One region of the Pseudoalteromonas sp. S2893 genome, then DNA from elsewhere that is predicted to be linked to it. Evidence: predicted binding sites of a transcription regulator. Region 1 holds the regulator's gene; the other holds the start of a gene.

Region 1 (16,801 bases):
GTATTGATATGTTTAGGCAAGTGCAGCAAGTTTTTAATAAAAGAGGTTATTTACTCGCCGCTACTTTATTTTTTAGCCAAGGCGTACTGGGTGCAAATATTGATTTAGTAATTCAAGACCAGCATGGTCAGCCACTAAAAGACGCAGTCGTTGAGCTTTATAAGGCGGCAAAGTCAGAGCGCACTATGTTACCCGTTGCGGTAATGGACCAAGTACATAAAGCGTTTTTACCTGATTTACTGGTGGTGCAAAAAGGCCAGCAGGTTAACTTTCCTAACAGCGATAATATTCGCCATCATGTTTACTCTTTTTCTCAGGCTAAGCCCTTTCAGCTAAAACTCTATTCAGGCCAACCTAAAGAGCCTGTAATTTTTGATCAACAAGGTGTTGTTGTACTAGGCTGTAATATTCATGACTCTATGGTTGGCTATATTTATGTAGCCAATAGTGAACACGTTTATAAAACGAATAATACGGGTAAGTTATCCTTAGACATAACGCCGTTACCGACTACGCTGAGTGTGTGGCATGCGCTACAAACTGCACCGTTGGAAAATAAAAAAATGATAACAATAAACAATAACAATGAGTTACTAATTAAGGTTAATACCTCCACCCCAGCACCGCGAAATACTTTTGGTAGTAAGTTTAAGGGCGGTAATGACTAACAGTTTAAAAAACCGCATTATTGTTTTATGTGTAGGCTTAGTGTTACTGACCACTATGGTGAGCATTGTTAGCTTTTGGTGGTCTACAAGTAAATTTCAAGAAGAAAAAGTAAATCAAGATATTAGCGTAGCGCAAAATGTATATAAGCAATATCTGAGCGCAAAAGAAAGCCTACTGCTTACTGCTGCTAAAGTACTCACTGCCGACTTTGGCTTTAAGCAAGCGGTTGCCACTCGCGATGCAGGCACCATAAGTAGTGTGTTGTTTAATCACAGCCAGCGTATTGATGCAGAGCTTATGCTACTGATTGATTTATCAGGTAAATTAATTTCAGCCAATACTAATGCAGATTTGTACCCTCAAAATTTAAAGCCGTTACTGGATGAGTTATTAACTTCGCCAGAGCAATCGAGCTTTGTTGTTCTTAATAATCAGCTATATCAAGTTATTTTACTACCTGTAAGGGCGCCTAGAACCGTTGCATACAGCTTAGTGGGTTTTAAAATTGATGACGAAGTCGCCCTAGAGCTTAAAAATCTAACCGGAATGGATGTCAGCTTTATTGCTGAGCAGGACAACCTCGTAAGAAGCTCGTTGCTTAATCGGCCAGAGGTTTTTTCACCTAAAAACTACTTTAACACCACCACTACAACGCGTTTGTTTGGTGATTATCTTGTATATAAAAACCAAGATATTATGTTGCCCTCCCTACAAGGGGATGCGGTAACAATTTTGCTCAGTGCTGATTTAACGCAAAGCTATAACGATTTTGAAAACCTATTGTTTACGCTAATTATTATGGCCATTTTAACGATGCTGGTGGGGGTTATTACCAGTAGTTTACTGGCAAATAACTTAACAACTCCACTCTCTCAGCTTGCAGTTATTGCCAGGCAATTTGCACAAGGTAATTACGCATTTGAATTTAATGCATCTAAACAAAGTACCGAAATAGCAACCCTTGCTAACGCCTTTGATAACATGGGTAACGATATTAACGAGCGTGAACAAAAAATTAGTTTTCAGGCACGCCATGATTCGCTTACAGGCTTTTATAACCGCTCGGCTATGCTTGAAGTGCTCGATGATGAGCTGACTCCCTCTACACAATACACCCTGGTTGCTATTGATATAAAAGGTTTACGGCATATAAACGATAAGCTAGGCCCACGCGTAGGCGATGAATGTTTAAAAGCGGTTGCCAATCGAATTAGTGGCTTTTCGGACGAACTTGGCGGCTTTCATGCGCGTATTGGTGGCGATGAGTTTTTAACTGTGTTTCCAAGTGCCGCTGCCAGAGAGAAAAAAAGCGGTATAGTTGGTTTAATGGCACAGCTATTAGCGTGTTATACCATTAAAACGTTAAAAATTAACTTACGATTTAGCGCTGGGGTTGTCGAGTATCCTATGCAAGGCCTTGCCAGCGATGATTTAATGCGACGCGTACTTATTGCCGTAGACAATGCAACAGATAGCCAAGACAGTATTCATTATTACCAAAATGGTGAAGACGAAGCGCATTTAGATCGTCTTAAAATGTTAGATGAGCTTAAACAAGCCATTAGCGATGATGATGGGCAATTATTTATGACCTATCAGCCTAAACTGCATTTACACACACAAAAAATAAATAAAGTCGAATCACTGATCCGCTGGCAACGTAAAGATGGCAGCTGGGTAAACCCAGAACTGTTTATTGATTTAGCCGAGCAATCGGGGCTTATTGTTGAGCTTACATCATGGGTTGTTAACACTGTGGTTTCTCAGGTGGCTGATTGGCAGGCTAAAGGGATTGAAATGCAGGCAGCAATTAATGTATCAGCACAAGATATTGCCTCACCGAGTTTTCATTCAGCGTTAGTGCGTACTCTAAAAAAATACAATGTTGATCCAACCCTCATTACTGTTGAATTAACTGAGCGCGACATGATTGAAAATGAAGAAAAAGGCATAAAAGCATTACAAAACTTAAAAGCCATCGGTGTAAAAATTTCATTGGATGATTATGGCGTAGGGCAAACATCACTGGGGAGATTAAAAATGCTGCCTATTGATGAGCTAAAGTTAGATAAGTGCTTTATTTTAAAGTTAGATGAGTCGCGCAAGGATCAATACATAGTGCAGTCGTCTATTACCTTAGGGCATCAACTAGGCTTTAGCGTTGTTGCAGAGGGCGTTGAAAACAGAGATTCGTTAGACTTACTTAAACTTATGCATTGTGACCATGCTCAGGGTTACTACCTAAGTAGGCCTTTAAAAGCAGAATTATTAGAACAGTGGCTAAAGGAATATTATGAAAAAAGTTAAGTGTTTATTACTTGGGTTATTACTTAGCTCGAGCTTTTCTGGTTTCGCAAGCGATGGTAAATTATTAGCGACCCCCGGGGTTTCGCAAATAGAAGGCGGCGGGGGCGGCGGTATTGTGCCTTGGGCACAACTTGCAGGTTACGCCAGCGAAGACGAGTTCTCTGTGAATGGCTTTTGTAGCCGTGCAGATGTAACAGACTACACTTTAGATGTATGTGGAGCACAAGTTAACCTATTTAATCGTGTAGAACTTAGCTACGCTCAACAACGTTTTGACGTGCCTGCACTTGATACCGAAATAGAGCAATCTATCACGGGCGCTAAAATTCGTTTATACGGCGACATAGTTTACAGTGACTGGCCGCAATTGAGTGTAGGTATACAGCATAAATCCCTTGATGATGGCGCTGTTGCGTCCCTAGTAGGTGCAAAAGATACTAGTGGCACTGATTACTACCTCGCAGCTAGTAAACTCCACTTAGGCGCTGTAGGGGGGCTTAACTGGTTTTGGAACGTCACAACTCGCTACAGTGAGGCTAATCAACTTGGTTTGCTTGGTTATGGTGGGGCAAATGATGATGCAAAAATTTTATTTGAAGGCAGCACCGCTGTGTTTTTGAGCCGAAGTGTTGCCGTAGGTATAGAGTATAGGCAAAAGTCTAATAACCTTAATTTGGGTGAACAAGACTGGAAAGATTTATTTGTTGCTTGGATGCCAAACAAACACGTGAGTGTCACCGCTGCATACTTAGATTTAGGTAGCATTGCAGGTGCGAGCGATCAAACAGGGTGGTACTTATCGGTAACAGGGTATTGGTAATGAAAAACGTTGTCATTTTATGGTTGTGTTTAAGTGCCTTGGCCGGGTGTGCAAGCTCAACAAATTTATCGCTTTATCAACAGCTTGATGGCCGTGCGGGGCTTACGCGTATTGTAGACAGTTTTATTTACCAAATAGGTAATGATGAACAAGTACTGCATTATTTTGAACACAGCGACATAAGCCACTTTAGAGAAGGCTTTATTATGCATATGTGTATGCTAGTTGATGGCCCATGCAAGTACAAAGGTGACTCTATGGTAGATATTCATACTGGGATGCACATAACTGAGAAAGATTTTAACCATGTGGTGGACTTACTTATAAATGCGATGGAAGAGCAAAATATTAGCCATAGCATACAAAATGAGATCCTATCTAGGATGGCACCGCTGCGTAGTAAAATAATAAGTATTTAGGTAACATCTGTAAATTATTTTCTCGTAGCAGTGAACCTTACTTTTGTAATAGTGTCCACTTAGTATTATTTCCTATAAACAATAATTGGCGCGCACAGCTTGTATGTCTTACCTATTTATATCCCGCAAAAATGTACACGCAAAGTACTATAAAAAAATAATCAAAAAGCTGAGTATGGATTGCCAACTGCATGTTATGGGGGCGCCAAAGCTTTCAGCTATACACTATTTAAGTAAAGCGTTTAAAGTTGATTTTAACGATGTTATTAATGCACAACTAAAACGTAAACGCGCCCGTAATAACCTTTGGAACAATGCTTTAGTATCGGCGGTTTACAAAGTGGGGCTGCGCTTTTTTGAGCGTTTGCGTTACGCAAAATATTTAGCTTTATTAACTGAAGTTAACCCTGATGTAATGGTGATATGGAACGGTAATAAACTGCCTAATACTACCGTTGCTATGGCTGCCAAGGCACTGGGTATTAAGCAATTTTATTATGAAAATGGTTTGCTTCCGGGTACCACCAGTTTAGACCCTCAAGGGATTAACTTTAATGCGTCGCTAAGTCGAGATCCTAATTTTTATTTAAATTTTAATGCAAATAATGCCTTAAACTTTGATGCACCGGCGCTTGTCCCACGAGAAAACCATAAAAAACGCTGTGATTTTGCAGCTGAAAATATACCTGAACGCTACATATTTGTGCCTTTTCAAGTGCCTCACGATACGCAATTAGCGAGCTTTTCGCCATGGATTGACTCAATGGAAATGCTATACGATGAAGTTGTTAGCGCAGTGAAAGCATTGAACGACCCTAGTTTAAAGGTCGTTTTTAAAGAACACCCGTCGTGGCACAAGCATTACACCCATTTATACGATAAAGACCCAATTGCACTTTTTGCAAACGGCAATAAAACCTGTGAACTTATTGAATGCGCAGAAGCGGTGATCACTATCAACTCTACGGTCGGTTTAGAAGCACTGTTACTAAATAAGCGGGTAATTACTGTAGGGCAGGCTTGTTATAATATAGAAGGCTTAGTTAAGCATGCAGATACTCGTGAGGGCTTAGCTGCCCAAGTAGCAGATGTAGCTCAAGGGTGGCAGTTTAATCCGCAACTACGCGATAAATTTTTTTGCTATTTAAAGCATGTGTATAGTGTGCCGGGCGTTTGGAAACACGCCGAAGAAGAGCATATCAAAGCAATTGAGTTACGTTTTAAAGGGGCGGATAAATTTGCACAATATAGCAACAGTGTGCCCAACGAACTTATTTAACCGCGTATTGTATATCAACATGTTGTGATTTAGCTGTAAGGACAATTTTTACAGCCATTTTTACAGCATGTTCCTCGCTTTAGAAAAAACCATTTACTAAACACCATGTAGCCATTTTGCATGGTGTAGTCTAGCCCTTCAATTAAATTGTCATTACCTCTAAATTTTTTAGCAAACTCAATTTGTGCTTTGATTGGCTGAGTATAAATATGGGCTAAATAAGCGTTTATTTTATTAAGCGTACATTGCGGGCATAAACAGCTTGTTGCTGACTCTTCAAGCGGTAAAATAGCAGGTAATTGGTTACACCAACATGCGTTTATATCGTTTACATTACAACTAAGCGCAGTGTGGCATTGTGAGCAGTTTAATCTCGTCATTTTAAGTCTTATCAGCAGTAGAGCAGCAAGAATAACAAATATTATGAATATACAAAAAGCATTGGCCGAATTTATTACCTTTGGTGAGCAAAGAGATGATGCTATTAGCGTGATTATTTCTACCCCAGCAGAGGAAAGTGCTCCCGGTTATACACTCACAAAGCCGGTATTGATTGACGTGCTAACACGTTGTGTAAACCACGAAATAGAGATAGATGATTTAGAGTTATGGGCAAATGTGGTTGAATCGCGAGATGATATAAATTGCGCCGAACACGAAGGGGTTATTTTTGCGCTCAGTAATAGCGAGCAAATGGGAGAGCTTGATAGCCAAAAGCTTGAACAATTACTGGCATTATTGAAGGACTAGATATTTAGGCTGACTCTTATTTTAGATGCCAACTTACTGCGGTTATATGTAACGAATAAATAAAAAAGCCGTATTTAAATTAAATGCGGCTTAGTATTTTTTACCACTGACAATTAATTTACTTATGATATCCCAAGCACGTTTCTACTTCGTTTTTAGAGCCTAATATTACCGCCACACGCTGGTGGATTGCATCGGGTTGAATATCCATAATACGCTCAGTACCCGTAGAAGCGATGCCACCTGCTTGCTCAACTAGCATAGCCATGGGGTTGGCTTCGTACAGTAAACGTAGTTTATTAGGTTTGTTTGCATCTTTGGTGTCGGTTGGGTAGGTAAATAAACCACCACGGCTAAGTACACGGTGCACATCGCCAACCATAGCGGCAATCCAGCGCATGTTAAAGTTTTTAGCACGTGGGCCGGTATCGCCAGCGAGTAAGTCATTAATATAGTTTTGCATTACTGGCTGCCAATGACGCTGGTTTGACGCATTAATGGCAAATTCGTTTGTATCAGCAGGGATAGTGGCAAAGTCTTGTGTTAGTAAAAAGCTACCTTGGGTTTTATCTAGCGTAAACATGCGCGTGCCTTTACCTGTCGTAAGTGCAAGCATAGTTGATGGGCCGTAAAGCACGTAACCTGCAGCAACTTGTTTGTGGCCTGGCTGCATAAATATACTTTGATCGGCGGCATCTGAGCCTTCTGGGGCTTCCATAATTGAAAATATAGTACCCACTAACGAGTTAATGTCAGTATTTGATGAGCCATCAAGCGGGTCAAACGCCACAATGTATTTAGCGTCTTGGTTGCCAGCTACTGTGTAATCTTCTTCTTCTGAGGCGATGGCTTTAACTGACCCAGACTCCAGTAAAATATCTTTTAAAAGCTGATTAGATAATACATCGAGCTTTTTTTGGGTTTCCCCTTGAATGTTTTCATCAAGCGTTGAGCCTAATACGCCAGAAAGCGCACCTTGGCCAACACGAAACGAAATTTCTTTACATGCTGCTAAAATGGTTCTAATTAACGATAAAAGTTCTCTAGGACAACCGTCTTCTAGTAATACTGGTGGGAGTCTACGCATTCTATTTTCCTGATAACGTGTACTAGCTAATCTAAATGTGAGAGAGATTAACTTAGTGCGCTGAATTTCGTCTTAAATACCTGTATTGTTTAAATAGCACTGTAATAATGGTGCCACCTAATCGTACTTAAAACGCCAATAACAAAGATAAGATTATGAAAAAAATACCACTAATAAGTTACATATTCTTTACTGTGCTGTGCTCTATGATAACCCAAGCGCACGCAGCAATTAAGCCTATAGATGAATTTACTGCGCAAATGAATCACTTTCCTGGGTACTTTTCGTTTTACTACGATACTCAAAACGGCAAAGTGTTTTTAAAAGTAGATAAATTAGAGCAGCAATTTTTGCTTCAGCAAAGCTTACCCTATGGAGTTGGCTCTAACGATATAGGCTTAGATAGAGGCCAACTTGGTAACACGCATTTAGTTCAGTTTGAGCGTTTTGGCGATAAAGTAATGTTGCGCGCGCTAAATACATATTATCGCGCTAATACCACTAACAAAGCTGAGCAGCAAAGTATCAAAGAGGCCTTTGCATCCAGTATTTTAGCGGGCTTTAAAGTGGTAGCGCAAAGCGAAAAAACGCTCCTGATTGATTACACACCTTATTTATTAAGCGATGTACACGGGGTAAGCCGTACGCTTGCAACGCGCAAGCAAGGCAGCTTTAGCCTTGATGAATCACGCAGCGCTGTATATATGAATCGCTCAAAAGCGTTTGTAAAAAACACCGAGCTTGAAGCAGTATTAACGTTTAAGGGCACTAAACCAGGTAAATTTGTGCGCCAAGTAAGCGCCGATGCATACGCACTTACTGTACATATGCACCACTCACTTATTAAATTACCTGATGATAAATACACGCCACGTAAATTTGACCCGCAATCAGGGTATTGGAGCATTGAGCACAAAGACTATGCAGCCCCCCTTGGTGAATCTATGTTTGTGCGCTATATACCGCGTCATCGCTTAGCTAAAAAAGATCCAAGTTTACCGATTAGTGAACCCGTAGAGCCCATTACTTACTACCTAGATCCTGGCGTTCCTGAGCCGGTTAAAAGCGCGTTACTTGAAGGCGGTAAGTGGTGGAATGATGCCTTTAGCGCAGCAGGCTATAAAAACGCATTTAAAGTCAAAGTATTGCCGAGCAATGCTGATCCTATGGATATTCGCTATAACGTTATTCAGTGGGTACACCGTGCTACACGCGGATGGTCTTACGGAAGCTCTGTTATAGACCCTCGTACCGGCGAAATACTCAAAGGGCATGTAACACTTGGCTCATTGCGTGTACGCCAAGATATTTTAATTGCAGAAGCCCTCGGTGCGCCTTATTTAAAAGGTAACGAGGTGGCTAAAAATTTACAGGCAATGGCACTTGATAGGATTCGCCAGTTAAGTGCACACGAAATTGGCCATACGCTGGGCATTGCACATAACTTTGCAGCCTCGGTGGGGGATAGAGCGTCAGTTATGGATTACCCGCACCCACTACTTGGCTTTAACGAGCAAGGCGAGCTTGATGTAACCCGCGGCTATGCAAGCGGTATGGGCGTATGGGATACCCAAGTTATTAAATATGGTTACAGCGACTTTACTCATCAAGATGAAAGTGCTGAGCTTGCAGCAATATTAAAAGAGAACAAAACGAAGGGCCTTGAGTTTATATCTGATAGCGACGCACGCGCAAAGGGCGGGGCACACCCTACAGCGCACTTATGGGATAACGGTACTAACCCAACGCAAGAGTTACTTAGAGTGCTTGATGTACGTAAAAAAGCGCTTTCGCAATTTGGTATTAACAACATTAAAACGGGCGATGCACTCTCGCAGTTAGAAGAAAAACTCGTGCCGCTTTATTTATTTCATCGCTATCAAGTAGAGGCTGCAGTTAAGCTAATTGCGGGGGTTAACTACGAATACGAAACACGTAACAACTCACCTGCTAAGGGCGCACAAGTGGTTGCAAAAGCGCAGCAGCAAGCGGCGCTTAGTGCTGTTTTAACAACATTAAAACCGGCTAATTTAATTTTGCCTGAGTCGGTGTTAGCGCTTATTCCGCCAAAAGCGTATGGCGAGTCTAAATCGCGTGAAAGCATAACAGGGCGTACGGGTTTAACACTTGATGCGATGGCCTTGCCAGAAGTAGCTGCGCAGCATAGTTTATCGTTATTATTAAACCCACAGCGTTTAAATCGTTTAGCTCAACAACAAGTACGTAATTATAATTTTTACAGCTTAGATGAGCTGCTAGAGCAGCTTTACAGCCAGGTGTTTAATGTGTCATCACCTAATACAATGAAAGGCAAAATCACCCAGCGGGTGCAATTTTTAACTGCAAAAAATATGGCTGATTTAGTCACTAGTGACAAGGTAAGCCCAGAGGTGCAGGCGCAGTTACGTTTCTACTTGGTAAAATTAAGCAAAGAGTACAATCAAAACTCAATGTTAAGTAATACCAGTGTAGGAGAAAGTGCGTTTAAACAGTATTTAGCAGAGCAAATAAAACAGTTTTTAAAAGTAGGTAAGTGGCCTGAAAACTTCAGTGGTTTACCAATGCCACCGGGCTCACCAATTTAATTATATGTTTTAGTGTGTAGTGGCTACTTAACCTCAGTTCAGGTTGTTAAATAAGTAGCCACGTTGCGGTGCCTAAAAAGGCAAAAATACCGACAATATCAGTCACCGTTGTAAGTACAACACTACCGGCAAGTGCAGGGTCTATATTCATTTTTTTCAATAAAATAGGAATACATGCGCCAGCAACACCAGCCACTACGAGGTTCATAAACATTGCAAATGCGAGCACGCCGCCAAGCATAAAATCCCATTGCCAAAGCGCAATTACACTGGCTATAAGTATTGACCAAATAACCCCGTTTAATGCGCCTATCGCCAGCTCTTTAGCCATTAAAAATCGTTGGTTAGTTTGGTTAATATGGCCCACGGCAATACCGCGAATAACCAGAGTTAAAGATTGGCTACCTGCTACACCACCCATTGAGGGCACAATGCCATTGAGTACAGCTAAAATAGGTAATATATCTAAGGTGCTTTCAAAAAAGCTGGCCACAAAGGCGGCAGCTAAGGCTGTGAGTAAATTAACGCCAAGCCATACTGAGCGTTTTTTCGAGCTTTTTAAAACAGGTGCAAAGGTGTCTTCTTCATCATCAAGACCGGCAAGGCTTAATAAGCTGTGCTCTGCATCTTCACGAATAACATCAACAATATCATCAATGGTGACACGCCCAAGCAAGTGGGCGTTATCATCGACTACAGGGGCCGATATCCAGTTATGGCGCTCAAATAACTGAGCAACTTCACTTTCATCCATCGAAATAGGGATAGACTCACAGTCTTCATCCATTAAATCTTGAACAATTTTTTCAGGCGGATTAGTTAACAGTGTACTAAGTGATAATGCACCTAAAAAACAGTTATGTTTATCAACAACGTATAAATCATCGGTGCCCTCTGGCAGCTCACCGCGTAGCCTAATATAACGCAGCACAACATCAAGTGTAACGTCTGGGCGAATGGTCACCGTATCGGTGTTCATTAGCGCGCCTGCTGAGCGCTCTTGGTAAGATAAAGCTTGTGTAGCGCGTTCGCGGTCTTGCGTATCCATAGCGCTAACCACATCTTTGTACACGGTATCAGGTAGGCTACGTAGGACTTCACCTAAATCATCGTGGCCCATATCCTCAGTGGCCGCGGCAATATGCTCAGGTTCCATTTGTGCAATGATACCTAAACGTACATCTTCAGAGAGCTCTTCTAGCACATCCCCTTGCACATCTGGGTCAACCAGTTGCCAAAGCATGCGTCTAATTTTATGCGGAGAGGATTCAAGCAGCAATGCTGTATCACAAGGTGCTGTTTTTGCTAGCATGCGTCTTACTTGAACAAATTGCCCACTATTAAGTGATTTAGTCACTTGTTTTAATTGCTGTAGTGGATAGTCTTGTTCAAACGCTTCTGGCATTGGCATCCTAAATATTTTTGTGTAATGGAAAGGTGTTTAGTAAGTGGTGTTGCCCACTGTCATTTTCTTTATTTTTTGTGCTAAACCCAATGCTGGGACTAAATTAGTGTTTAAAATTAAGTAACCAAATTTAGCAGGGGCATGGCTTTATTACTCTAAATTAAAGCATTAAATTAGGCGAGTCGGAATACCCTAACTTACTAAATCTTTATAGTCTGGCCTGATAAGTCTTTAACTTATAAGGCTATGGTGCTTTAAATTATTCTTGTTCGTTAAATCGTTGTGCAATTAATTGCCCAACCGCATGCAAAGCTTGCTCTGAATCAGGGCCTTCACAGACTACTTTAACTTCTTTACCTTTACTGCTTTCAAGTAGCATTAAAGCTAATACGCTGTCGCCTGCGGCTTCTTTATCATCTTGGTGTAAGGTGATTTTAGCATCAAACTGCACAGCTAATTGCGCAAGGACCGTTGCCGCTCTGGCGTGTAAGCCTAATTTATTTTTTATTAAAAATGTGTCTTCACAGCGCATAAATTACTATACCTAAACTGAACAGGTTATTATTTTAAGGTTACTTTTCTTGCTCACGATGACGAATTTTGACATTCGGATGCGTCATAGCAAAGCTCTCACCAATGGCTTGCGCTAAATAAACCGAGCGGTGTTGACCACCAGTACAGCCTATTGCAATAGTGAGGTAACTACGGTTATTACGCTCTAAGTGTGGCAACCAAGTTTGTACAAAGGTTTGAATTTGCCAAGTGAATTTTTGCACTATGCTGTGATTTGCCAAAAAATCTTTTACTGGTTGATCAAGGCCCGTAAGCGGTTTAAGTTCAGGCTCCCAGTGGGGGTTTGGCAAAAAGCGAGCATCAAAAACATAATCAGCTTCTTTAGGTATGCCGTGTTTAAAGCCAAACGATTCAAACGTTACAATAAGTTGCTTATCTTTTTTACCCAGTATTTTTTCGCGAATTGACTCTGCTAATTGGTGCACACTTAAATCGGTGGTATCAAGCATAAAGTCAGCGCGCGTTACGAGTACATCAAGCAGTTCTTTTTCTTTTTTTATTGCTAAATCAAGCGGCAGTGAATCGATGGATAAAGGGTGTAATCTGCGTGTTTCTGAAAAACGTTTGATCAGTGTTTGATCATCACTATCTAAATAAAACAGTGTGGGTTTAGCAAAGTCAGGAAGGTACTCGAGAATATCGTTAAATTCGTCTTGTTCTTTGGGGATATTACGAACATCTATACTAACGGCTATTTTGTCATAGTTATCTGAAACACTTCGCACTAAAGAGGGCAGTAGGTTGACCGGAATATTATCTACGCAATAATAGCCTAAATCTTCAACCACGCGTAAAGCAACCGACTTACCTGAACCAGAACGGCCGCTTATGATAATTAACTCCATTTATAGCCCTTAGTATTTACTACGATTGATCAACAATTACTTGATACAGCTCTGCATCGGTTTTAGCACTACGCAGCTGTTTACAAAATTCTTTGTTGCTCAGTTTATCAGCTATGGTTGCCAGAGTCTTTAGGTGCTGTTGGTTATCGCCATCTGGTACGATGAGTGCAACAAAAATATCAACAGGGCAGTTATCAATAGCGTCAAAGTTAACAGGCGTGTCGCTAACAAGTACTAAAGCCAGCGGCTCTTCTACGCCACCCATTCTGCCATGAGGAATGGCGATCCCCCGGCCAATACCAGTACTGCCTAGCTTTTCTCTGCTTGCCAGCGCATTAAGAATATCTTGTTGTGGTAAGTAGGGGAGCTTTTCATGAGCAAGCTCACTGATAAACTCTAAAATTCTTTTTTTACTACTAAAAAGGACCGCAGCTTTGCTGCAGTCCTGGCATACTAATGTACTTAATTTCATAATATTAGTGTCTAGCAAGCTTCTCTTTATGTTTTATGACTTGACGATCGAGCTTGTCAATCAACGAGTCTATAGCGGCATACATATCTTGGTGCTCTGTTGAGGCAAATAAATCTGCGCCACTTACATGAATAGTCGCTTCTGCTTTTTGGTTGAGTTTTTCTACATCGAGAATGACATGCACATTGCTAATATGATCTGAGTGCCTTTCTAGCTTTGCAAATTTATTATTTACATAGTCTCTAAGTGAATCAGTTACTTCTACGTGACGACCAGTTAGGTTTAGTTGCATAAGCATTTCCTCTTTGTTTTTTACGTCTTATATCAAACTCTTTCTCTGATTTGACGGTGGAATAGCTAGCGATTCACGGTATTTTGCTATTGTGCGTCTAGCTACTTTAATTCCTTGCTCTGCCAATATATCCGCAATTTTACTATCACTCAATGGTTTAGCTGAGTTTTCCGCGGCAATTAGCTTTTTAATTAGGGCACGTATTGCGGTTGATGAACACTCTCCGCCGTTTTCAGTGCTTACGTGGCTTGAGAAAAAATACTTAAGCTCAAAAATACCACGTGGCGTATGCATATATTTTTGCGTAGTAACACGCGAAATTGTCGATTCATGCATTTCTACCATTTCAGCAACATCGTTTAAAACCATTGGCTTCATGGCTTCTGGGCCATGTTCAAAAAATGCCTGTTGCTGTTTTACAATACAGTTAGTTACCTTAAGTAGCGTGTCGTTTCTGCTTTCAAGGCTTTTTATAAACCATTTAGCTTCTTGTAAGTGAGAGCGAATAAACTGGCTATCACCACTTGATTTTACGGTACGAGACATAGCCGCGTACTGACTATTTACGCGTATTTTTGGCATGCTATCTGGATTTAGCTCTACCACCCAGCGGCCTTTTATTTTTTTAACCGACACATCCGGTATTACATACTCAGACTCTTCCCTTACTATTGTATCTGCAGGTTTTGGGTTGAGGGTATGTATTAGGGTCATGACCTCTTTAAGCTCGTCTTCTTTAAGCTTAGTCTTTTTCATTAATGTACGATAGTCGCGTGCCGCTAATAGATCAATGTGATCGGTTAAGATCATTTTAGTTTGTTCTATAAAAGGGGTGTCTTTATCAAACTGGTTTAGCTGAATACACAAGCACTCTTGTAAACTGCGCGCGGCTATACCTACAGGGTCAAATAACTGAATACGCTTTAAAACGGCTTCTATTTCGTCAAGTTCAACTTCAACTTCGTCATCGTTTTCTTGGTTAAAGCTTTCTAAAATTTCTTCGCAACTTAGCGTTAAAATACCCGAGTCATCTACAGCTTCTACAATGGCAATAGCAATGGCTTCGTCAGTTGGGCTAAAAGGAGTAAGCTGAAGCTGCCACATTAAATACTCATGTAGCGTTTCAGTAGAGGCACCTTGATAAATAGACTCATCTTCTGGCATTGGGCCTGAGGATGCAGCAGGGGCTGCGCTCATGTACTCATCCCAAGTTACATCCATTGCCATATCATCGCTAATGGTGTCTTTATTTAAAGCTTCGCCACTGTCTTGCTCGTACTCGCTGGTTGTATCGTCAGCCGATGCGCTTACGGTTACATCATCCGTATCTGCTTTTTGTTCATTTTTTCCAGCCGACTCTTCCGTGTAATCTTGCTCTTCTACTTCTAATAGCGGGTTGCTATCAAGTGCTTCTTGTATTTCTTGCTGGAGATCCAATGTACTGAGCTGCAGCAAGCGAATCGCTTGTTGCAATTGTGGAGTCATTGTAAGTTGCTGGCCCATGCGCAGCTGTAATGATTGCCTCATGTATCTCTAACAATCCTTTTATGTTGTTATAATTAATATTAGCAGATGCTTGTAGGTGTGGCTTAAATGTTACAGCCTAAATTGCTCGCCTAAATAAACATCGCGTACAGTTTTGTCATTTAATACGTGTTCTGGGGTGCCAGATGCAATTAGCTCCCCATGAGAAACAATGTAGGCTTTTTCACAAACATCAAGGGTTTCTCTTACATTGTGATCGGTAATTAATACGCCAATGCCACGGTTTTTAAGATGTTCTATTATTTTCTTTATATCTAACACTGAAATCGGATCAACACCAGCAAAAGGCTCATCCAATAAAATAAATTTAGGGTTCGCTGCCAGTGCTCTGGCAATTTCTACACGGCGGCGTTCACCACCAGAAAGCGCCATACCTTGGCTATCGCGAATATGCTGAATACTAAATTCATCAAGTAAGTTGTTAAGCGTTTCTTCTCGCGCGGCTTTATTGAGCTCTTTACGCGTTTCTAAAATCGCCATTAAGTTTTGATAAACTGTCAGCTTTCTAAATATTGATGACTCTTGCGGCAAATAGCCAATGCCTAAGCGGGCGCGGCTGTGCATAGGTAATAACGTAATGTCGTTATCATCAATAGAAATTTTGCCTTTGTCGCTAGGTACTAACCCTACAATCATATAAAAGGTGGTGGTTTTACCTGCGCCATTAGGGCCCAATAAGCCAACAATGCTGCCGGCTTCTACCTCAAGGCCTACATTTTTTACAACTTGGCGGCCTTTATAGCTTTTTGCTAATAGTTCTGCTTTTAAGGTGCTCATGGTTGACCTTCGTTACCTGTTTTTTCTTTAATTTTTGCTTCAACAGGCACTAAAATTGTGTGGACACGATCCGTAGAGTTTTCGTCTTTTTCTGCGCTAATAAGCTGCTGCTGCATATCGTAGGTAATACTTTTAGCATTAATTTTTTGACCGGCTTGTGCGACTTCAGCATCGCCAACAAGCGTTAAAAATCGCTTTGCTACGTCGTAACGTACTTCGTTTGCACTGGCACTCATTACAGTACCATCGTCTTGTTTTTCTTCGAAGTAGGCTGGGCTGCCAGTGGCAATAAGGAGTTGTTTGTTATCCCCTAAGTCTTCACGTTTATGTACTTCGAGTCGGTCGGCTGTAATTTTGCGATTACCATGCACAATTTCGACGTTCTTTTCAAAAATACCTACGTTTTCTTTAAGTTGGCCTTCTTGACGGTCTGCACTAATAGAAATTTGATTTGCTGGCGGTTGAGCAGCAGGCTCAGCAGCAGAGGCGCTAAATGCAAGCATTAGCGATGGGATAATAAGTATTTTAGTGAGTTTATTGGTCATAATATATTGTTCGCGTATGGTTAATTAGTTTTATTACTTCGGTTTTTAAATCGGCTTCAAGGCCTTTCCCGACAATTTTTAAATTAGGCCCAGTGACAACCACTGGTTGCTCAGAGCGCATTGTTAGCGCTTTAATGTCGACTTCGATGTTATCGGCATTGATGTTATCTATCATGGCATTATCAACTAAATTTTTAGCAACCACGTTGCCTTCTAAAATAAGTTGTTTATCTTCGTAAAGCGTTGCTTCGTCTGCATTTATTCGCCATGTTTGCTTTTCGTTATACAAGGTGAAAATAGGTTTTTCAAAAAATGTAAAACCAAGCTGTTGGTACAGCTCCATTTTAGCCGCAGTGACTTTATGGCTTATTTTACCTTGCTCGTCATAGGCTGTTTGCTTAAGCTCTATAGCGGTGTAATCGGGCTTTGCA
Region 2 (16,801 bases), on a different contig from region 1:
ACGAGTATGATGAAAGCGGGTTTGATTACACCTCTGCCGAGCTAGATGATTTAGCAGAGCAACACGGTGGTAAAGAAGTTTAAACACATAACAACAAAAAGCTATTACAGCCCAATTAGCCATTAACTTTGCTTTAATGGCTAGCGCGTTTTATCACTTTACGTTTTATTCGTGATATTTACGGATCATCGCCACTTTACCGTTTTCAACTTCTATTACTTCCATCATTACTGATGTGTACTCGATTGGCTGCTTACTTTGCGGATGAATGCCCTTAGCGTGGTTTTTATAACGAATCGCAAAGCCGCTATTGTTAAATATAAAGGTATTAAGCAGCTCGCTTTCGTATAAGGTGTGCGCGCCTAAATAAAAACTCATGCCCTTACGCATTAGTTTTTTACCCTCTGCTGTGCGAGAGTCATCTACTTGATACGGTATGTGCTGGCTGCCTACATCGTCTGTTAATAAATTAAGGTAAGCTTCAAGCTCTTTTTCACTTGCGTTAGGCGCTTGCGTGGCGGTCATTGTGTTGTAGTAATGCTGTGCAAATTTGTTTAAGTCCAGTGCCTTTTCAGCATTAACCGAAAAGGCACTCACTAATAGCAAAGCTAATGTAAATAGTCGTTTCATCACTTCTTCCTTGTAATTAAAAGTATTGATTTATTTATAGGTACACTATATTCACATGTTCAAAAATAAAACAAACATTTTTAAGTTAATAAACCTACATTTTGCTTTTTACTCTATTGGTTGCCACGCTGTTGGCTGGATCGTCGGGCCAAAAATGCTTGGGATAACGTCCTTTCATTTCTTTTTGTACATCGCGATAACTACTAGCCCAAAAGTGCGCAAGATCTTGCGTAAGCTGTAATGAACGCTTACCTGGCGAGAGTAATTCCATAAGCAGAGGCAGTTTGCCATTTGCAAGCATTGGCGTACTTGTTAAACCATACACTTCTTGCATGCGCACGCTAAGTTTTGCGGGGCCATCTAGCTGGTAATTAATTTTTATATTTGAGCCACTCGGTACCGTTAACCTAAGCGGTAACAGTGTTTTTAGGGCTGTTTGCTGTGTCCAGTCAAAACAATTTTGCAGTGCTTCAAAGTAGTTAAACTTTTTAAGCTGCTCCAGCGTTTTTATATCCTGTAAATATACGCCTAACCAATCATCAGCTGTTTCGATAAGTTGCTGCTCGCTTATTGCCGGGAACGTATCTGGCATAAACTGACTGGCTAAACTCATGCGTATTAATAATTGCTGCGCATCGGGTTGTTCATTAAATAATGCAAAGCCGTGTTTGGTAAATAAATTAAGCCACGCTTTGGCGCGCTCGGTTTTATCAAGCTTTTGCTTACTTGGTTGGCTTGTAAGCGTAATAGCGCCGAGCTTTACTTCGTCTTGATGGATAAAGCGCGCGGTTTTTTCATCAAACTCACAGCGGGTAAGCGTAGTAAACAAATGCGGTAAGTAATCTTGTAGCTCAAATGGGCTAATTGCGGTGGCTGCAAAAATACGCGTGCCTTTATGGCCGCCCATGCTTGCAATAGCAAGGTAGTCATCGTTATGCCAGTAATCGGTGTTTAAATCAGCGCCCGCACCATTGGCAAGTAAGTAGCCATTGCCGCGTTTTTTTGCAATGCGATCGGGGTAAGCTAATGCCACCAGCAAACCTAAATACTCGGTGTTTAGCTCACTGTTACTGTCGGTTACTTTTAAACGGCTTTGCCAGTATTTTAACTGCTGTTTAAATACTGGGTGTGGCCTTTGCTGTTGGCTATGTAGCGCCAAGCTTAGCTCGTTGGCGCTGTTTATTCGGCTCTCAAGCAGCGCCACTAAATAAAGTGCTAAACGGTAAATACCAGGGAGTTCTGCCTCAAGCGCTTGCGCTTTTAAAAGCATATGCGCTAAGCGAATATCCGCCCCAAAACCCAGCATGTTGCTGCCCAATTTAGTGAGCTTACCTTTGGAGTCGATAGCCTCAAGCATGGTTAGTAAGTTTGCCGCTTGCGTACATTGCTGCGCTGTTGGCGTATCAAGTAAGGTGAGTTCGCTAATACTTGCGCCCCACTGTTTTGCCTCCAGCATAAGTTGGCTTATGTCTGATGTGAGTATTTCTGGGCTATCGTGGCTATTACGTCGCTCAAATGTTTGCTTTGAGCCAAGCCTGTAAACAACCCCTGGCTCTATTCGCCCTGCACGCCCCGCTCGCTGTACAGCAGAGGAGCGCGATATACTTTGTGTTGTAAGCTCAGTTACGCCTGTTTTCAAGTTATAGCTCGCCGCGCGGCGTTTGCCGCTATCAATAACAATGCGAATGCCTTCAATGGTTAAACTGGTTTCGGCTACATTGGTGGTAAGCACTATTTTGCGCATACCTTTAGGCGCAGGGGCAATCGCCGCTTGCTGATTGGCTTTATCTTGCTCGCCAAATAACGTGGCAACTAGGCAGTTACTTGGTAAATCATTAAGGGCCTGTTGTACGCGTACTATTTCAAATTGCCCAGGCAAAAAGACTAATGCACTACCGCTTTGCTCATTGAGTGCTTGCTTAACGATATTAGGAATAGCATCTAACCAGCGGCTCTCATCTTTTATTGGTATATATACTTCGTCAATGGGGTAACTACGCCCGCTTGATTGTATAACCGGGCAATCAAAAAACTGCGTATAGCGCTCGGTATCAAGGGTGGCCGACATAAGTAGTATGGTTAAATCGTCGCGCAGCGCACTTTGGGTCTCTAAAGCAAAGGCCAGTGAAGTGTCGGCCGCAATTGAACGTTCATGAAATTCATCAAATATCAGTAAATCTATATCGCTTAATTCGGGGTCGTTTTGTAGCATGCGGGTAAGCATACCCTCAGTGACTATTTCAAGGCGCGTATTACTACTTACTTTACTCTCGCCGCGTACTCGCAAACCAACACTCTGCCCCACTTTTTCGTTTTGGCACTGTGCTAAGTAATTGGCAATATTACGTGCTGCTAAGCGGCGCGGCTCAAGCATTACAATACGTTTAAAATGGTCGTCGCGCATAAGCTGTAGCGGCAACCAGGTTGATTTACCCGCACCAGGCGGTGCTTGTAATAACGTTATGGGGTTACTTTGTAATGTAGTTAGAAGTTGTTGATATATGTTTTGAACCGGCAGCACTGCTATTTACCCAAAATTGCTTTGTGCGCATTGTAACAAAAACCAAAAATAAACGCGCCGCAAAAGCAGATGAGTTTACGCGTATCCATAATCAGAAATAATTACAGACCGCTCTGTACATTTTTTAAGAACATACGCGTTGCAATAAAAGTAACGCCTCGCTTAAATATATAAATTAATGATTATAAACACAAAATAAAAATTTGACTGGTTGGTACACGCTTTGCTCCTTTTATACTGAACGTTAATTAAAGCTAAGTAAGGAGATACTTATGAATAGCGATCGTATGAAAGGTAATTGGAACGAACTTAAAGGTAAGGCTCAACAAAAATGGGGCGATCTTACTGACGACGATTTAGACAAAATTGAAGGTAGCCGTACAGAGCTAGTAGGTAAAATCCAGCAGCAGTATGGTAAATCTAAAGAAGAAGCAGAGCGCGAAGTAGACGAGTTTGAAAAAACTCACTAATCGCTAACTTCTAAAAAAACCGCCATTTGGCGGTTTTTTTGTTTACTAGTAACGACCTAAATTAAATTGAATAAAGCTTTCCTTAAATAATTTAAAAATATTTGTTTAAATTACGGCTTTGACACTATCTATTTTACGGTGTATCCATAATGACTTAACGAAAAATATTGTTCCTATTTTTTATCTTTAGTTATATTCTTTTATAGGTAATATTGCAATCGCGATGGAATAAGTGCGGTTAACTATTAATTTAAAGGAACTTATATGAATAACAATGCTGTAGTGTCAGCTTTAACTGGTGTGACGGATTTATTTGGTGGCTTTTCTCTTCAAAGAGGAGACAATGACAAAAAACAAATCTGGGAAGGAAAAAGTCACATAGCTAATCACTCTTTTGTATCCGAATTACAAATACTGCTTAATAAATTAGGAACATATAAATCAAAAATTGATGGTGATTTTGGCTTAAAAACTACACACGCATTAAAGTTATTCCAATGGAACGCAAAATCGGCCCCGTATCGATTAAAAAATTTAAGGGTTATTAATCAACTGCCCACCTTTAAGGGAAGTACCTCTGGGCAAACTGACAAAGCTACTCGTCGAGAGCTTAATATCTGGGCCGCTAGCAATTTTCGATGTACAGGTGACTTGCTAAGGTTAAGAGAAGCAACTTTTACTAATATAGAGCTCAATCCTAACTTCAAATTAATTGCAAACCAAAATGTATTGAAAGGTGAATTTGTAGTTTCAGCAACTTTAATTACTGAGATAAAAGCAATGAACATTGAAGCAAAAAAACTAGGTTTAAAATTGGTTTTAAACCAGACAGTAAGGCAGCTTGGAGTTTCTCCAAATGGCGCTGTAGTAACGCCAGCAAAACGCAGCCAACATTATATTGGGCATGCTTTAGATTTAAATATTGTTGATGGCTCTAATTGGAACAACTCAACAGCTTTTAAAACTAAAAGTGCTACGTCTTCAGCCATTAAATTTATTGATGCAATGAAAAAAAGAGGGCTTAGATGGGGAGGCGATTTTACCAGGATGGATTCTCCTCACTTCGATAAGCAGCTATCGGCTTCAACATTCGACTATGAAGCTAAGCACTTTTTTAACCAATCATCAATTTCAAACAATCAGATGATTCCACTTTCTATATAGGATACTAAAATGAAAAAAATCCTATTAGGGTGCTTTGCTTTTAGCCTAATGGGCTGCACTGGGGTAGTAACAGCTGAACAAACATCTTCAGAAAAACAGTTATGCGATGACTATAATAATGATAAAGCTATTATTATTATAGGCAGTACACCATTTGAAGATTCTGAGTGGTACGCAGATTGGTCCTCTATCCTCAACAGCTTTGTTGCCACAAACAGTGAGTCTTTTCATGTTTATAGAGCTAACCAGTTTACACATGCAGACTTAAAAAACTACTCAGTATTATTTAGTAAAAAATCTAAGCAGAACTACCTACTTGAGGAAGTTATTGAGCCGCAATCTTATGAATATGTTCTTCTAGAATATACACAAGCCAATATACCTAAACATATTAGTGCGTTTAAACCGAACCAGGTCAATACAAATTTAGTGAACAAAATATGTAATTTATGAGTTTGAAAAGACATAGACTTACGAATAAAAAAACCGCCATTTGGCGGTTTTTTTGTTTAACGGCTAAAAAAGGACGTTATTTACGCTTTTAATTGATTACCTATAGGCAGTTGCCTAATGCGTTTACCACAAGCGGCAAAAATAGCGTTACACAATGCAGGGGCGTAAACCGGTGTTGCGGGCTCGCCTACACCTGCTGGTGGTGCATCGCTTTGTATTATTTCTACTTCTACCTCTAGTGGTGAATCGCTCATACGCGGTACGCGATAATCATGAAAGTTACTTTGCTGTACTCGGCCTTTATCAAAAGTAATACCGTCGCTAATTGCGGTTGTAATACCGTAAATAGAGCCACCTTGCGTTTGATTTTTTACGGTATCGGTGTTTACAACCGTACCCGCATCAATAGCGACCCACGATTTAATCACGTTTAAATCACCAGCATCCGATACCTCTACCTCAACCACAGTAGCCACATACGTTAAAAAGCTGCGGTGCGCAGCAATGCCTAACCCGCGACCTTTTGGCAGCTTTCGGCCCCATTTACTTATCTCAGCCACTTTTTCAATAACATGGCGTAATTTACCAATATCTAATGGGTAAAGATCTTTATCGGCGCCATAGTTATCGTACGAGGCATTTTGCTCGGTTACATCTAAAATGCGATCAGGGCCTATGGTTTCAAGTAAATAGTCTTTTTGGTCGCGCCCTGCTTTGTGCGCAGCTTCAGCTATAAATGACTGAATAGCAAAAGCATGAAAAATATTTGATACCGAACGCATCCAGCCCACTCTTGTTTTAGCGGGTGCTTCGCCGTTTTCTAGCTTTAAGTTAGGTGAGTTTATAGGGTTATCCGTAAAGCCTAAGCGCAGCTCAAAACCTGCAGGCGACGTTGCGCCTTCTTGAAAGGTCGACATAATTGGTGAAAACGCCGTACGATGTAAGTAAGCCTCGATATTACCTTTTTCATCTAGTGACGCTTCAATATGTTGAGCCGATACCGCATGATAAAAACTGTGCTGAATATCATCCTCTCGCGTCCATTGTACGCGAATAGGTTGCCCTACTTTCATTGAAATGTAGGCGGCCTCTGCTGAAAAATCAGGTTTTGATTTACGCCCAAACCCGCCACCTAACATGGTTACATGCACGTTAATTTGGCTCTCATCCATACCAAGTAGTGCGGCTACGGTTTTCATATCGGCTTGCGGATTTTGCGTTGCTGCCCATATATCAACGCGGTCTTTATGATACATCGCCGTGGCGCAAGGTGGTTCCATTGGTGCTTGAGCTAAGTGCGGCGCATAGTAGTCAGCTACTAACTTATTGCTCGATTTAGCCAATAAGCTGGCTGCATCGCCTTTTTCGCGTACATGCGTTTGCGGCTCATTAACGGTTTGTAATAAGGACTTTTTAAAGCTCTCTGAATTATAATCGCCGTTTTTACCATCATCCCACACCACCTTTAGTGCTTTACGCGCCTGCCATGCAGCCCAGGTATTTTTAGCAACAATAGCAATGCCGCCTTTTGGCTGAAATTGCGGCGCGCCTTTTGGTACAGGCATTTCAATAACATCAACTACGCCATTAATTGCTTTAGCGGCGCTGGCATCAAACGATTTAAGCACGCCACCTACTACCGGCGGGCGCTCAATCATAGCCACCAGCGCTTTTGGCTCGCGAACATCAGCAGCAAATGTGGCTTTACCGGTTACTAAATCGGTTAAATCTATGTGCGCCATACCGGTATTTATATAGCGCCATTCTTTACGTGTTTTAAGTGTTAACTTGTCTGGCTCTGGCGGGGTAGTACCAAGCGCGAGGTCGATTAAGTCTTTATAGGCAAGCGTTTTACCCGAGCTGTGGGTAACTACGTGCTGATTAGCTGTACAGGTTTGCGGCTCAACTTTCCAATATTTAGCGGCTGCGTGCTGCATCATATAACGTACACTTGCGCCCATTTCGCGTAGGCGCTGCATGTTGTAGCGAATACTGCGCGAGCCATCGGTATTTTGATCCCCATATTTAGGGTCGCCCTTACCTTGAATAACCACGACTTTATCCCACGCGGCTTCCATTTCGTCTGCCACAATTTGGGCAATGGCGGTACGAATTTGTTGGCCCATTTCAGAGCGGTGACAGGTTATTTCAACCATGCCATCGGGGCGCAGCGCTATAAATAAGTTGGCACGTTTTGCTTGCTCAGACGGTTGTTCTAACACGCCTGCAAACGCTTTTGGTGCACTGCCTACAAAATAAGTGCCTAATACTAATGCGCCTATTGCGCTGGTTTTTAAAAATTGGCGGCGGTTTAGGTCAAAGTATGTATTGTCGTTTTTCATACCTCTTCCCCTTGTTCATTGGGGTCAAAATATTCAACCCCCGCCATGGTTTTAGCCGCCGACTTAATCGCTTTATGAATACGTGGGTATGTACCACAACGACAAATATTGCCCGACATATTACTCACTATTTCATCATCAGTTGGGTTGGGGTTAGCTGCTAATAAGCTTGCCGCTTGCATTATTTGCCCGCACTGACAAAACCCACATTGCGGCACTTTATGCTCAACCCAGGCTTTTTGCACGGGGTGGTCGCCTTGCTCGCTTAACCCTTCAATAGAGGTAATAGCACGCCCTGCCACAGCCGATACCGGTAATATGCACGAGCGCTGCGCTACGCCATCAATATGTATGGTGCACGCACCACATTGCGCCATACCACAGCCAAACTTAGGTCCGGTTAAATTTAATTCATCTCGAAGATACCAAAGCACCGGCGTTGACGGATCGCCTGTAAACTCATGTTTATTACCATTAACGGTAAGCGTGATCATATTTAACTCCTTGGCAAAGCGCTTTAAAGGAATGCCTTGTTGCGCGAGAACGGTTTGAATAATTGCTACTTTTTTAGCCTACCACTTAGGATTGGTTTATTGAAATTTTTATCGGTAAGTGGCTTTAATAAGCTTTGGTAGGTCACTAAACGCAAAAACCGCCCTGTGGCGGTTTTGCTTTATAATAAACGAAGAAAATGAATCTAACTAAATATATTTTTAGCTTACTTGGTCCTCTAATTTAAAATTAGTTTTATCATTTTTTTCCAATCTTTTAAATTTTCGATAGTCTGATAAGATATATTTATATAAAGCGTGTGTTGCTGCTATTTCTTCTACAACCCTAGAGTTAATTTCTCCATATTTACCTGTTTCATATAAATTCCAAACACTTTTTCCTGACGCAAAATTCTTATTGGGAATATACTTTCTGAGTAAATCATTTTTTACTTTTGGGTATAAGTATTCATTCGAATTGTTAAAACAGGCAATAGCCAACTGAGATAAGTCTATTACCCTAAAATGACTTTGAAATTTAAATGCTTCAGCATTACTTAATATCTGATACCTTTTAAATAATTCAATCAAAATTGGAACATCTGATGAAGATATACCGATACCGCAAAGCAAAGGCGAAACCCTTTTTTGATGCGCATTGTGAACAACTAATAAAGCTTTTTTCAGCAACTCATATATAGTTACGAGCAACTCTCTTTCATCTTTAAAATCCCACAACCAAAAAGATTCCGTTTTTTTTAAAACTTCACCTTCACTTATCTGAAAATCATTTTCAGGATTAGCAACTAAAAATGAGCCTCCTAACAATTTACATTTTTTGTCCCAAGGGTTGTAGCATAGCCCAGTTTTTACTCGACTAGACTCTGGGACATAAAATTCTAAATCAAAAAAAACTATTCGACATTTATTAACTTTGAGTTTCATTTGCTTCGACAAGTTATTATTCCTTTATTTAATTATCAAATTGATTAATATTATTTTTTATTGCCATGACGGATAGTGTGTATATTTCTTATAAATTAAAAGAAGTGAGCTTATATCCTTATTACATTCATTTTGCAGTTATTTCCAGCGTATTTATATAAATTTCTTTAAATCGCACCATAAATACATTTACTGTTTTGCTCATTTAGAAGGTAAGTAATTTCTTCTTTGCCATTTTGTTTTTCTTTCTTTGATGGCTTATAATTAAGTTTGATATCGGTATTTGATACAAACGATAACTCATGGGTATAGTTTGCACATTTAGGTGTGGGGTCATTAATTAACCCATTTCCAACCTCAAGTATTTTAGCTACAAGCTCAGAAAACCGTTCATTTATCGTCCACACATTACCAGAGAGTTTTTTTCCTGATAAGAATGAACTTCTTCTATATTACTGCGGCATTCTGTTCTGTAGCAAAATAAAAAATCATCATGATGTTCTATACATAGGAAAAATTCTCTTCTTTTGAATTGTTCGTAATCATTTAGTAATAAATATAGCGCGCAGTTACGTTGAAATTCGAATCCTAATAAAGCATCTATTCCAGAGTTCACTGCTTTTGTACTTGCGTTCAAAACTTCATCTTTAAAATATGTTTTTTAGATACACTCTAAATTATGTATATATCGCAACATTTTATTAGATTTATTATAGGCATTACCACAACCAAAACGACTTTAGTTACATCACCTTATAATTACATTTGCAAAAATTATGCAAACAATCAATTACCTAAATTAAAAACAAGCTTTGTTTGCACTAAAATAGCTCAATATAGTTTTATTCGTCACAATCTCCCTAAATAGCTTTATAAAAAAACGAGCCAAATTAGGCTCGTTTTTCTTTTACTGATAGCTGACAGCTAAAAACTGACCGCTGCTCTTTTACTCTGGCTCATACCCCAAATTAGGCGACAGCCACCTTTCAGCCTCTTCGAGCGTCATATTAGTTCGCTTGGCGTAATCTTCTACCTGATCCTTTTGCACAGCGGCTACGGCGTAATATTTTGCCTCTGGGTGTGAGAAATACCAGCCCGAAACCGCAGCCCCTGGCCACATGGCGTATGAGCTGGTGAGCTGCATGCCAATGCGTTTTTCGGTATCGAGTAACTGCCAAATTTTCTTTTTCTCGGTGTGCTCTGGGCACGCTGGGTAACCCGGTGCAGGGCGAATACCTTGGTAGTTTTCGCGAATTAGCTCATCGTTACTTAAGTTTTCATCGGCTGCGTAACCCCAATACTCTTTGCGCACTTGTTCGTGCAAGTATTCTGCAAACGCTTCTGCGAGCCTGTCGGCAACCGCTTTTACCATTATTTTATTGTAGTCGTCTTGCTTGGCATCGAACGCGTCGGCTAGGTCGTCTTCTTCTAAACCGCCCGTTACTGCAAACGCGCCAAAGTAATCAGGTTTGCCTTTTGGCGCAATGTAGTCGGCTAAACAATAGTTAGCAAAGTCGTTTTTTTCGGTTTGCTGGCGTAAATGGCATGAGGTAGTTAACAGCTCTTTGCGGGTTTCGTCGGTGTAAATTTCTATGTCATCACCCACGCGGTTTGCAGGGAATAAACCAATTACACCTAAAGGTTGCAAAGCACCTGACTTTTCAAGGTCGTCGAGCATGTCGTTAGCGTCTTTAAATAAGCTGCGTGCTTGCTCGCCAACAACTTCATCGTCCATTATGCGCGGGTATTTACCAGCGATTGACCACGTCATAAAGTACGGGGTCCAATCTATGTATTTACGTAAAGTCGCAATTGATACATTTTTAAATTCGGTCACGCCCAGCTTTTTAGGCACCGGTGGCGTGTAGTTATCCCAATCAAGCTTGGCTGCGTTATCGCGGGCACGCTGTATGGTAACTGGTTTTGAACGTGGCTTTTTGCGCGCTTGTTGCTCGCGTACTTTTTCGTACTCGGCTTTAGTTTTTTCTAAAAAGGCCGGTTTTAGCTCTTTAGATAATAAGCTTGATACCACGCCCACCGCACGGCTGGCGTTATTTACATACACTACGCCTTTGTCGTACTGCGGCTCAATTTTAACGGCAGTATGCGCTTTAGAGGTCGTAGCGCCGCCAATCATAAGTGGTAATTCAAAACCTCGGCGGGTCATTTCTTTGGCTACGTGTACCATTTCATCAAGCGATGGGGTAATTAAACCCGAAAGGCCGATTATGTCGGCTTTTTCGTCAATCGCGGTTTGCAGTATTTTTTCGGCAGGTACCATTACGCCTAAGTCGATTACTTCGTAGTTATTACATTGCAGTACTACGCCTACAATGTTTTTACCTATGTCGTGCACGTCGCCTTTTACGGTGGCCATAACCACTTTACCGTTAGTGGCACCTTCTTCTTTTTCAGCTTCTATGTATGGGTCTAGGTAGGCCACTGCGCGTTTCATTACACGGGCCGATTTAACAACTTGCGGTAAAAACATTTTACCTGCGCCAAATAAATCCCCTACCACGTTCATGCCATCCATTAATGGCCCTTCAATTACGTGAATAGGTTTATCGGCAGCTGCGCGGCATTCTTCGGTATCTTCATCTATAAATGTGGTAATGCCTTTAACAAGGGCGTGCTCTAGGCGTTTTTCAACAGGCCATGTGCGCCATTCTAAATCTTCTACGCGTTCGGCTTGTGCCATACCCGAAAACTTAGGGGCTATTTCTACAAGGCGCTCACCTGCACCGGGGTCGGTGTTAAGGATTACATCTTCTACGGCTTTACGAAGTTCCTCGGGGATGTCGTCGTAAACCGCAAGTTGCCCTGCGTTTACAATACCCATATCCATACCCGCTTTTATCGCATGGTATAAAAACACTGAGTGAATGGCTTCGCGTACGGGGTTATTACCTCTAAACGAAAACGAGACATTAGACACCCCGCCCGACACTTTACAGTGCGGTAAGTTTTGCTTAATGCGGCGTGTGCCTTCAATAAATTCTACGGCGTAGTTGTCGTGCTCTTCTATACCGGTGGCTACGGCAAATATATTGGGGTCGAATATTATATCTTCCGGCGGAAAACCAATCTCTTCGACTAATATTTTGTAGCTGCGCTCACAGATTTCGTATTTGCGGTCTGCGGTGTCGGCTTGGCCGTCGGTATCAAACGCCATTACAACAGCGGCAGCGCCGAAACGTTTAATAATTTTAGCTTGGCGTTTAAACGGCTCCTCCCCTTCTTTAAGCGATATTGAATTAACAATAGCCTTGCCTTGAATACATTTAAGGCCTGCTTCTATTACTTCCCATTTAGAGGAGTCGACCATAATAGGCACTTTAGAAATATCGGGCTCTGAGGCAATTAAGTTTAAAAACTTAACCATGGCCGCTTTTGAGTCCAACATGGCTTCGTCCATGTTTATATCAATAACTTGGGCGCCGTTTTCTACTTGCTCGCGAGCAACGGTAAGCGCTGCTTCATAGTCTTCTTCCATGATTAAGCGTTTAAACATGGCAGAGCCGGTTACGTTGGTACGCTCGCCAACATTGGTAAATACTGCAATTTGCTGGGTCATGTTGGCTCCTAGTTTAAGTTACAGGCTTCAAGCCCTGATAAACGCATACGAACATCAAGCTCTGGCAACGCGCGAGGTTTAACGCCTTCAAGCCCTTTGGCAAACGCACGAATATGCGCAGGCGTGGTGCCGCAGCAACCACCAACAATATTTATAAAGCCCGATTTTCCCCAGTCTATAATCTCTTTCGCCATGTCCTCTGCTTCTAGGTCGTACTCACCAAATTCGTTAGGTAAACCGGCATTTGGGTGTACTGAGGTAAATGTTTCGCATACGCGCGAAAGTTCCTCTACGTATTGGCGAAGTAAATCTGGCCCTAGAGCGCAGTTAAGGCCTATAGAAAGCGGCTTAATATGGCGAATAGAGTTATAAAATGCTTCGGTGGTTTGCCCCGAAAGCGTACGCCCAGAGGCATCGGTAATTGTGCCCGAGATCATTACGGGTAATGTGCGCCCTGCTTGCTCAAATGCTTCTTCTACTGCGAATGAGGCCGCTTTTGCATTTAGCGTGTCGAAAATGGTTTCGATAAGTATTAAATCGGCGCCGCCTTCCATTAGTGCAAGGGTAGACTCAACATACGCAGTAACCAGCTTATCAAAGGTAATATTACGATAGCCTGGGTCGTTTACATCTGGCGAAATTGAGCAGGTTTTAGAGGTTGGCCCTAAAACACCCGCTACATAGCGGGGTTTTTCTGGGTTTTTGGCGGTGAACTCGTCACATATTGCGCGTGCGAGTTTTGCCGACTCTAGGTTTACTTCACGGCTTATGCTTGCCATGTCGTAATCTTCCATCGAAATAGTGGTTGAGTTAAAGGTATTGGTTTCAATAATGTCTGCACCGGCGGCTAAAAAGCTGCGGTGTATATTGGTTATTAACTCAGGTTTTGTAAGGCTTAATAAATCGTTATTGCCTTTAATTAGTTCGTGCCAGTCTTTAAAGCGCTCGCCTCGGTAGTCTTCTTCTTCAAGCTTGTGAGTTTGGATCATGGTGCCCATGGCGCCATCTAAAATTAAAATACGCTCTTTTAATGCAGCGCTTAATTCGCTGTGTTTATTATTGTTTTGCACGTTATTCTGCATAGTTGTTAGTCCTCACATCTTGGCTAACTAAATTAATATCATAAGGGGTCGTTTGGTACACGTAGTAATTTAACCAGTTCGAAAACAGCAAAAAAGCATGGCTTTGCCACGTTTTTGACGGCTTTTTGCTTGCGTCGTTATCTGGAAAATAGTTTTCGGGTTTTGGCGCATCAGGGCTTTTTTGTAAATCGCGCTCGTACTCTGCTTTTAATGTGTCGGCATCGTATTCTGGGTGGCCGGTTATAAACACTTGGCTGCCCGACTTATTTTTCATTAAGTAAGCGCCTACTTTTTCAGAGCCTGCCAATACCACTATATCGTCGCAGGCATTTATTTTATTTATATCAATGTGGCCATAACGTGAGTGCGGCACTAAAAAGGTATCGTCAAAGCCACGAGTAAGTGCTCCGTGATCAAAGTAACACTGGTGAGTAAACACACCACAAAGTTTATCTTCTTTTAAATCGCGTTTTAAATTGTAACGGTGATACAGTGCCGCATGCGCCGCCCAGCACGAAAACAGCGTAGAGGTAACGTGCTGCTCTGCCCAATCAATAATCACTTTTAGCTCATCCCAGTAGGCTACATCGTCGTATTCAAGGTGTGCTAGTGGCGCGCCGGTAACAATTAACGCATCGTAGTTATTGTCTTTCACTTCTGAAAAATAACGGTAAAAGGTATCTAGGTGCTCTTCTGAGTTGCTACTGCTGCGGTGCGTATCTAGGCGTAATAGCTCTACATTTACTTGCAAAGGAGAATTGGCAAGCAAACGAATAAACTGCACTTCGGTTTCTACTTTATTAGGCATTAAATTTAAAATAGCCAAACGCATAGGACGAATTTCTTGCGTTTTTGCGCGACTTTTTGGCATTACAAACACGTTTTCTTCACGTAAACGGGCAATAGCCGGTAGCTCGTCTTTCACTGTAATTGGCATATTTTTTACTCCTACTCATAAAAACCGAGAATTTATACGCTCTCATTATGAACAGTATGCTAAAAATATCAACCTCTAGATGTATAGATGTCTAAATGAAATTTATTCATGATTTTATACTTTATCAACCTGCAGCCATTAGCGCTTTAAAACCCGCCATTCGTTGACTGTTTCACCTGTGAGCCACTACAATACAACATTGAAATTTTTATTATTATTTGAAGGCTTTCCTCCATGGTTTTACCTGATAAGTTTATATTCTCGATGAGTCGAGTATCTAAAGTTGTGCCACCTAAGCGCACAATTTTAAAAGATATTTCGTTGCACTTTTTCCCTGGCGCTAAAATTGGTGTGCTAGGTTTAAATGGTGCTGGTAAATCTACATTACTTCGCATTATGGCCGGTGTTGACCAAGACTTTGAAGGTGAAGCCCGCCCTCAACCTGGTACTAAAATTGGTTACTTACCGCAAGAGCCAGTACTGGATGAAAGCAAAACAGTACGCGAAATAGTTGAAGAAGCTGTTGGCGAAGTAAAACATGCCCTTAATCGCCTTGACGAAGTGTACAACGAGTACGCAATGGAAGACGCTGACTTTGACGCCCTAGCAAAAGAGCAAGGTGAGCTTGAAGCAATCATTCAAGCGCACGATGGCCACAACATCGATAACGTTTTAGAGCGCGCTGCTGATGCACTTCGTTTACCTGAATGGGATGCTAAAATTGAGCACCTTTCAGGTGGTGAGCGCCGCCGTGTTGCTATTTGTCGTTTATTACTCGAAAAACCAGATATGCTTATTCTCGATGAGCCTACTAACCACTTAGATGCTGAGTCGGTTGCTTGGCTTGAGCGCTTCTTACATGATTACGAAGGCACTGTTGTGGCGGTAACGCATGACCGTTACTTCCTTGATAATGTAGCTGGCTGGATACTAGAGCTTGACCGTGGTGAAGGTATTCCGTGGGAAGGTAACTATTCTTCTTGGCTTGAGCAAAAAGATGCGCGCTTACAACAAGAGCAAAAATCTGAAAAAGCACGTCAAAAATCAATTGCTCAAGAACTTGAGTGGGTACGTTCAAACCCTAAAGGTCGCCAAGCTAAGTCTAAAGCGCGTATGGCGCAGTTTAGTGAGCTACAGCAGTCTGATTACCAAAAGCGTAACGAAACTAACGAGCTATTTATTCCACCTGGTCCGCGTTTAGGCGACCAAGTGCTTGAAGTTAATAACTTACGTAAGAGTTTTGGCGATCGCGTATTAATCGACGATTTAAGCTTTAGTATGCCAAAAGGCGCGATTGTGGGCATTATCGGTGCCAATGGCGCGGGTAAATCAACCCTATTTAAAATGCTAAGCGGCGAAGAGCAACCAGATAGCGGCAGCATTAGCGTAGGTGAAACTGTAGAGCTTGCAACGGTTGATCAGTTCCGTGGCAATATGGACGAAAGCAAAACTGTATTTGAAGAAATATCTGACGGACAAGACGTACTAAAAATTGGTAACTTTGAGTTCCCAAGCCGTGCATACGTTAGCCGCTTTAACTTTAAAGGTAACGATCAGCAAAAGTTTGTAAAAGACTTATCAGGTGGTGAGCGCAACCGTTTACACCTTGCTAAGCTTTTAAAAGCGGGTGGTAACGTAGTACTACTGGATGAGCCAACCAATGACCTTGATGTTGAAACACTTCGCGCCCTTGAGAACGCTATTTTAGAGTTCCCAGGGTGTGTAATGTGTATATCGCATGACCGTTGGTTCCTCGACCGTATTGCAACACACATTTTAGATTACCGCGACGAAGGCCAAATTAACTTCTTCGATGGTAACTACACTGAATACGAAGAGTGGCTTAAAAAGACCTTAGGCGCAGAAGCTGCACAACCTAAGCGTATTAAGTATAAAAAAATTGGTTAATTGTTAACTGATATAACAAACCCTGCATTTATGCGGGGTTTTTTTATGCCATTTTTTATCGCTATGGGTTATTTCCCGCTATGCTTGATTTAAATATTACAATAAAGGCAACTCGTTTTATGGAAAATCGACGTCAGTTCTCGCGTATTCTTTTTTCAACCGCGGCGCAATTAGAATTTGCAGGAGAGAGCTACCCATGCAAATTACTCGATGTATCTTTACATGGCGCACTCATTACTAAATGCGCGGCATTTAGTGGCACAAAAAATAGCGAAGCCACC

The links. Region 1 encodes sigma-54, which starts transcription at its own class of promoters, with help from an activator protein. Its sites were predicted from a motif close to GTTGGCACGNNNNTNGNNT; they were not measured.
Region 2: the regulator sigma-54 is predicted to act here: its motif matches at 3,362-3,380, upstream of CWC04_RS18560 (CsbD family protein).

The regions. Positions count from the first base shown of each region.
Region 1 is NZ_PNCY01000010.1:149,284-166,084, reverse strand. It holds gene CWC04_RS06380 (methylamine utilization protein) at 9-668, shown strand; gene CWC04_RS06375 (EAL domain-containing protein) at 661-2,976, shown strand; gene CWC04_RS06370 (DUF3034 family protein) at 2,963-3,796, shown strand; gene CWC04_RS06365 (group I truncated hemoglobin) at 3,796-4,215, shown strand; gene CWC04_RS06360 (capsular polysaccharide export protein, LipB/KpsS family) at 4,391-5,494, shown strand; gene CWC04_RS06355 (DUF5522 domain-containing protein) at 5,524-5,874, opposite strand; gene CWC04_RS06350 (hypothetical protein) at 5,918-6,244, shown strand; gene CWC04_RS06345 (class 1 fructose-bisphosphatase) at 6,363-7,331, opposite strand; gene CWC04_RS06340 (zinc-dependent metalloprotease) at 7,487-9,916, shown strand; gene mgtE (magnesium transporter) at 9,963-11,321, opposite strand; gene CWC04_RS06330 (HPr family phosphocarrier protein) at 11,581-11,853, opposite strand; gene rapZ (RNase adapter RapZ) at 11,894-12,739, opposite strand; gene CWC04_RS06320 (PTS sugar transporter subunit IIA) at 12,759-13,211, opposite strand; gene hpf (ribosome hibernation promoting factor) at 13,216-13,503, opposite strand; gene CWC04_RS06310 (RNA polymerase factor sigma-54) at 13,531-15,030, opposite strand; gene lptB (LPS export ABC transporter ATP-binding protein) at 15,100-15,825, opposite strand; gene lptA (lipopolysaccharide transport periplasmic protein LptA) at 15,822-16,370, opposite strand; gene lptC (LPS export ABC transporter periplasmic protein LptC) at 16,360-16,801, opposite strand, start outside.
Region 2 is NZ_PNCY01000058.1:18,410-35,210, reverse strand. It holds gene CWC04_RS18575 (hypothetical protein) at 1-83, shown strand, start outside; gene CWC04_RS18570 (nuclear transport factor 2 family protein) at 166-630, opposite strand; gene hrpB (ATP-dependent helicase HrpB) at 725-3,151, opposite strand; gene CWC04_RS18560 (CsbD family protein) at 3,424-3,621, shown strand; gene CWC04_RS18555 (M15 family metallopeptidase) at 3,886-4,785, shown strand; gene CWC04_RS18550 (hypothetical protein) at 4,795-5,238, shown strand; gene CWC04_RS18545 (xanthine dehydrogenase family protein molybdopterin-binding subunit) at 5,319-7,580, opposite strand; gene CWC04_RS18540 ((2Fe-2S)-binding protein) at 7,577-8,074, opposite strand; gene CWC04_RS18535 (hypothetical protein) at 8,294-9,028, opposite strand; gene CWC04_RS18530 (hypothetical protein) at 9,184-9,423, opposite strand; gene metH (methionine synthase) at 9,963-12,593, opposite strand; gene CWC04_RS18520 (homocysteine S-methyltransferase family protein) at 12,602-13,675, opposite strand; gene metA (homoserine O-acetyltransferase MetA) at 13,665-14,612, opposite strand; gene ettA (energy-dependent translational throttle protein EttA) at 14,847-16,520, shown strand; gene CWC04_RS18505 (PilZ domain-containing protein) at 16,640-16,801, shown strand, end outside.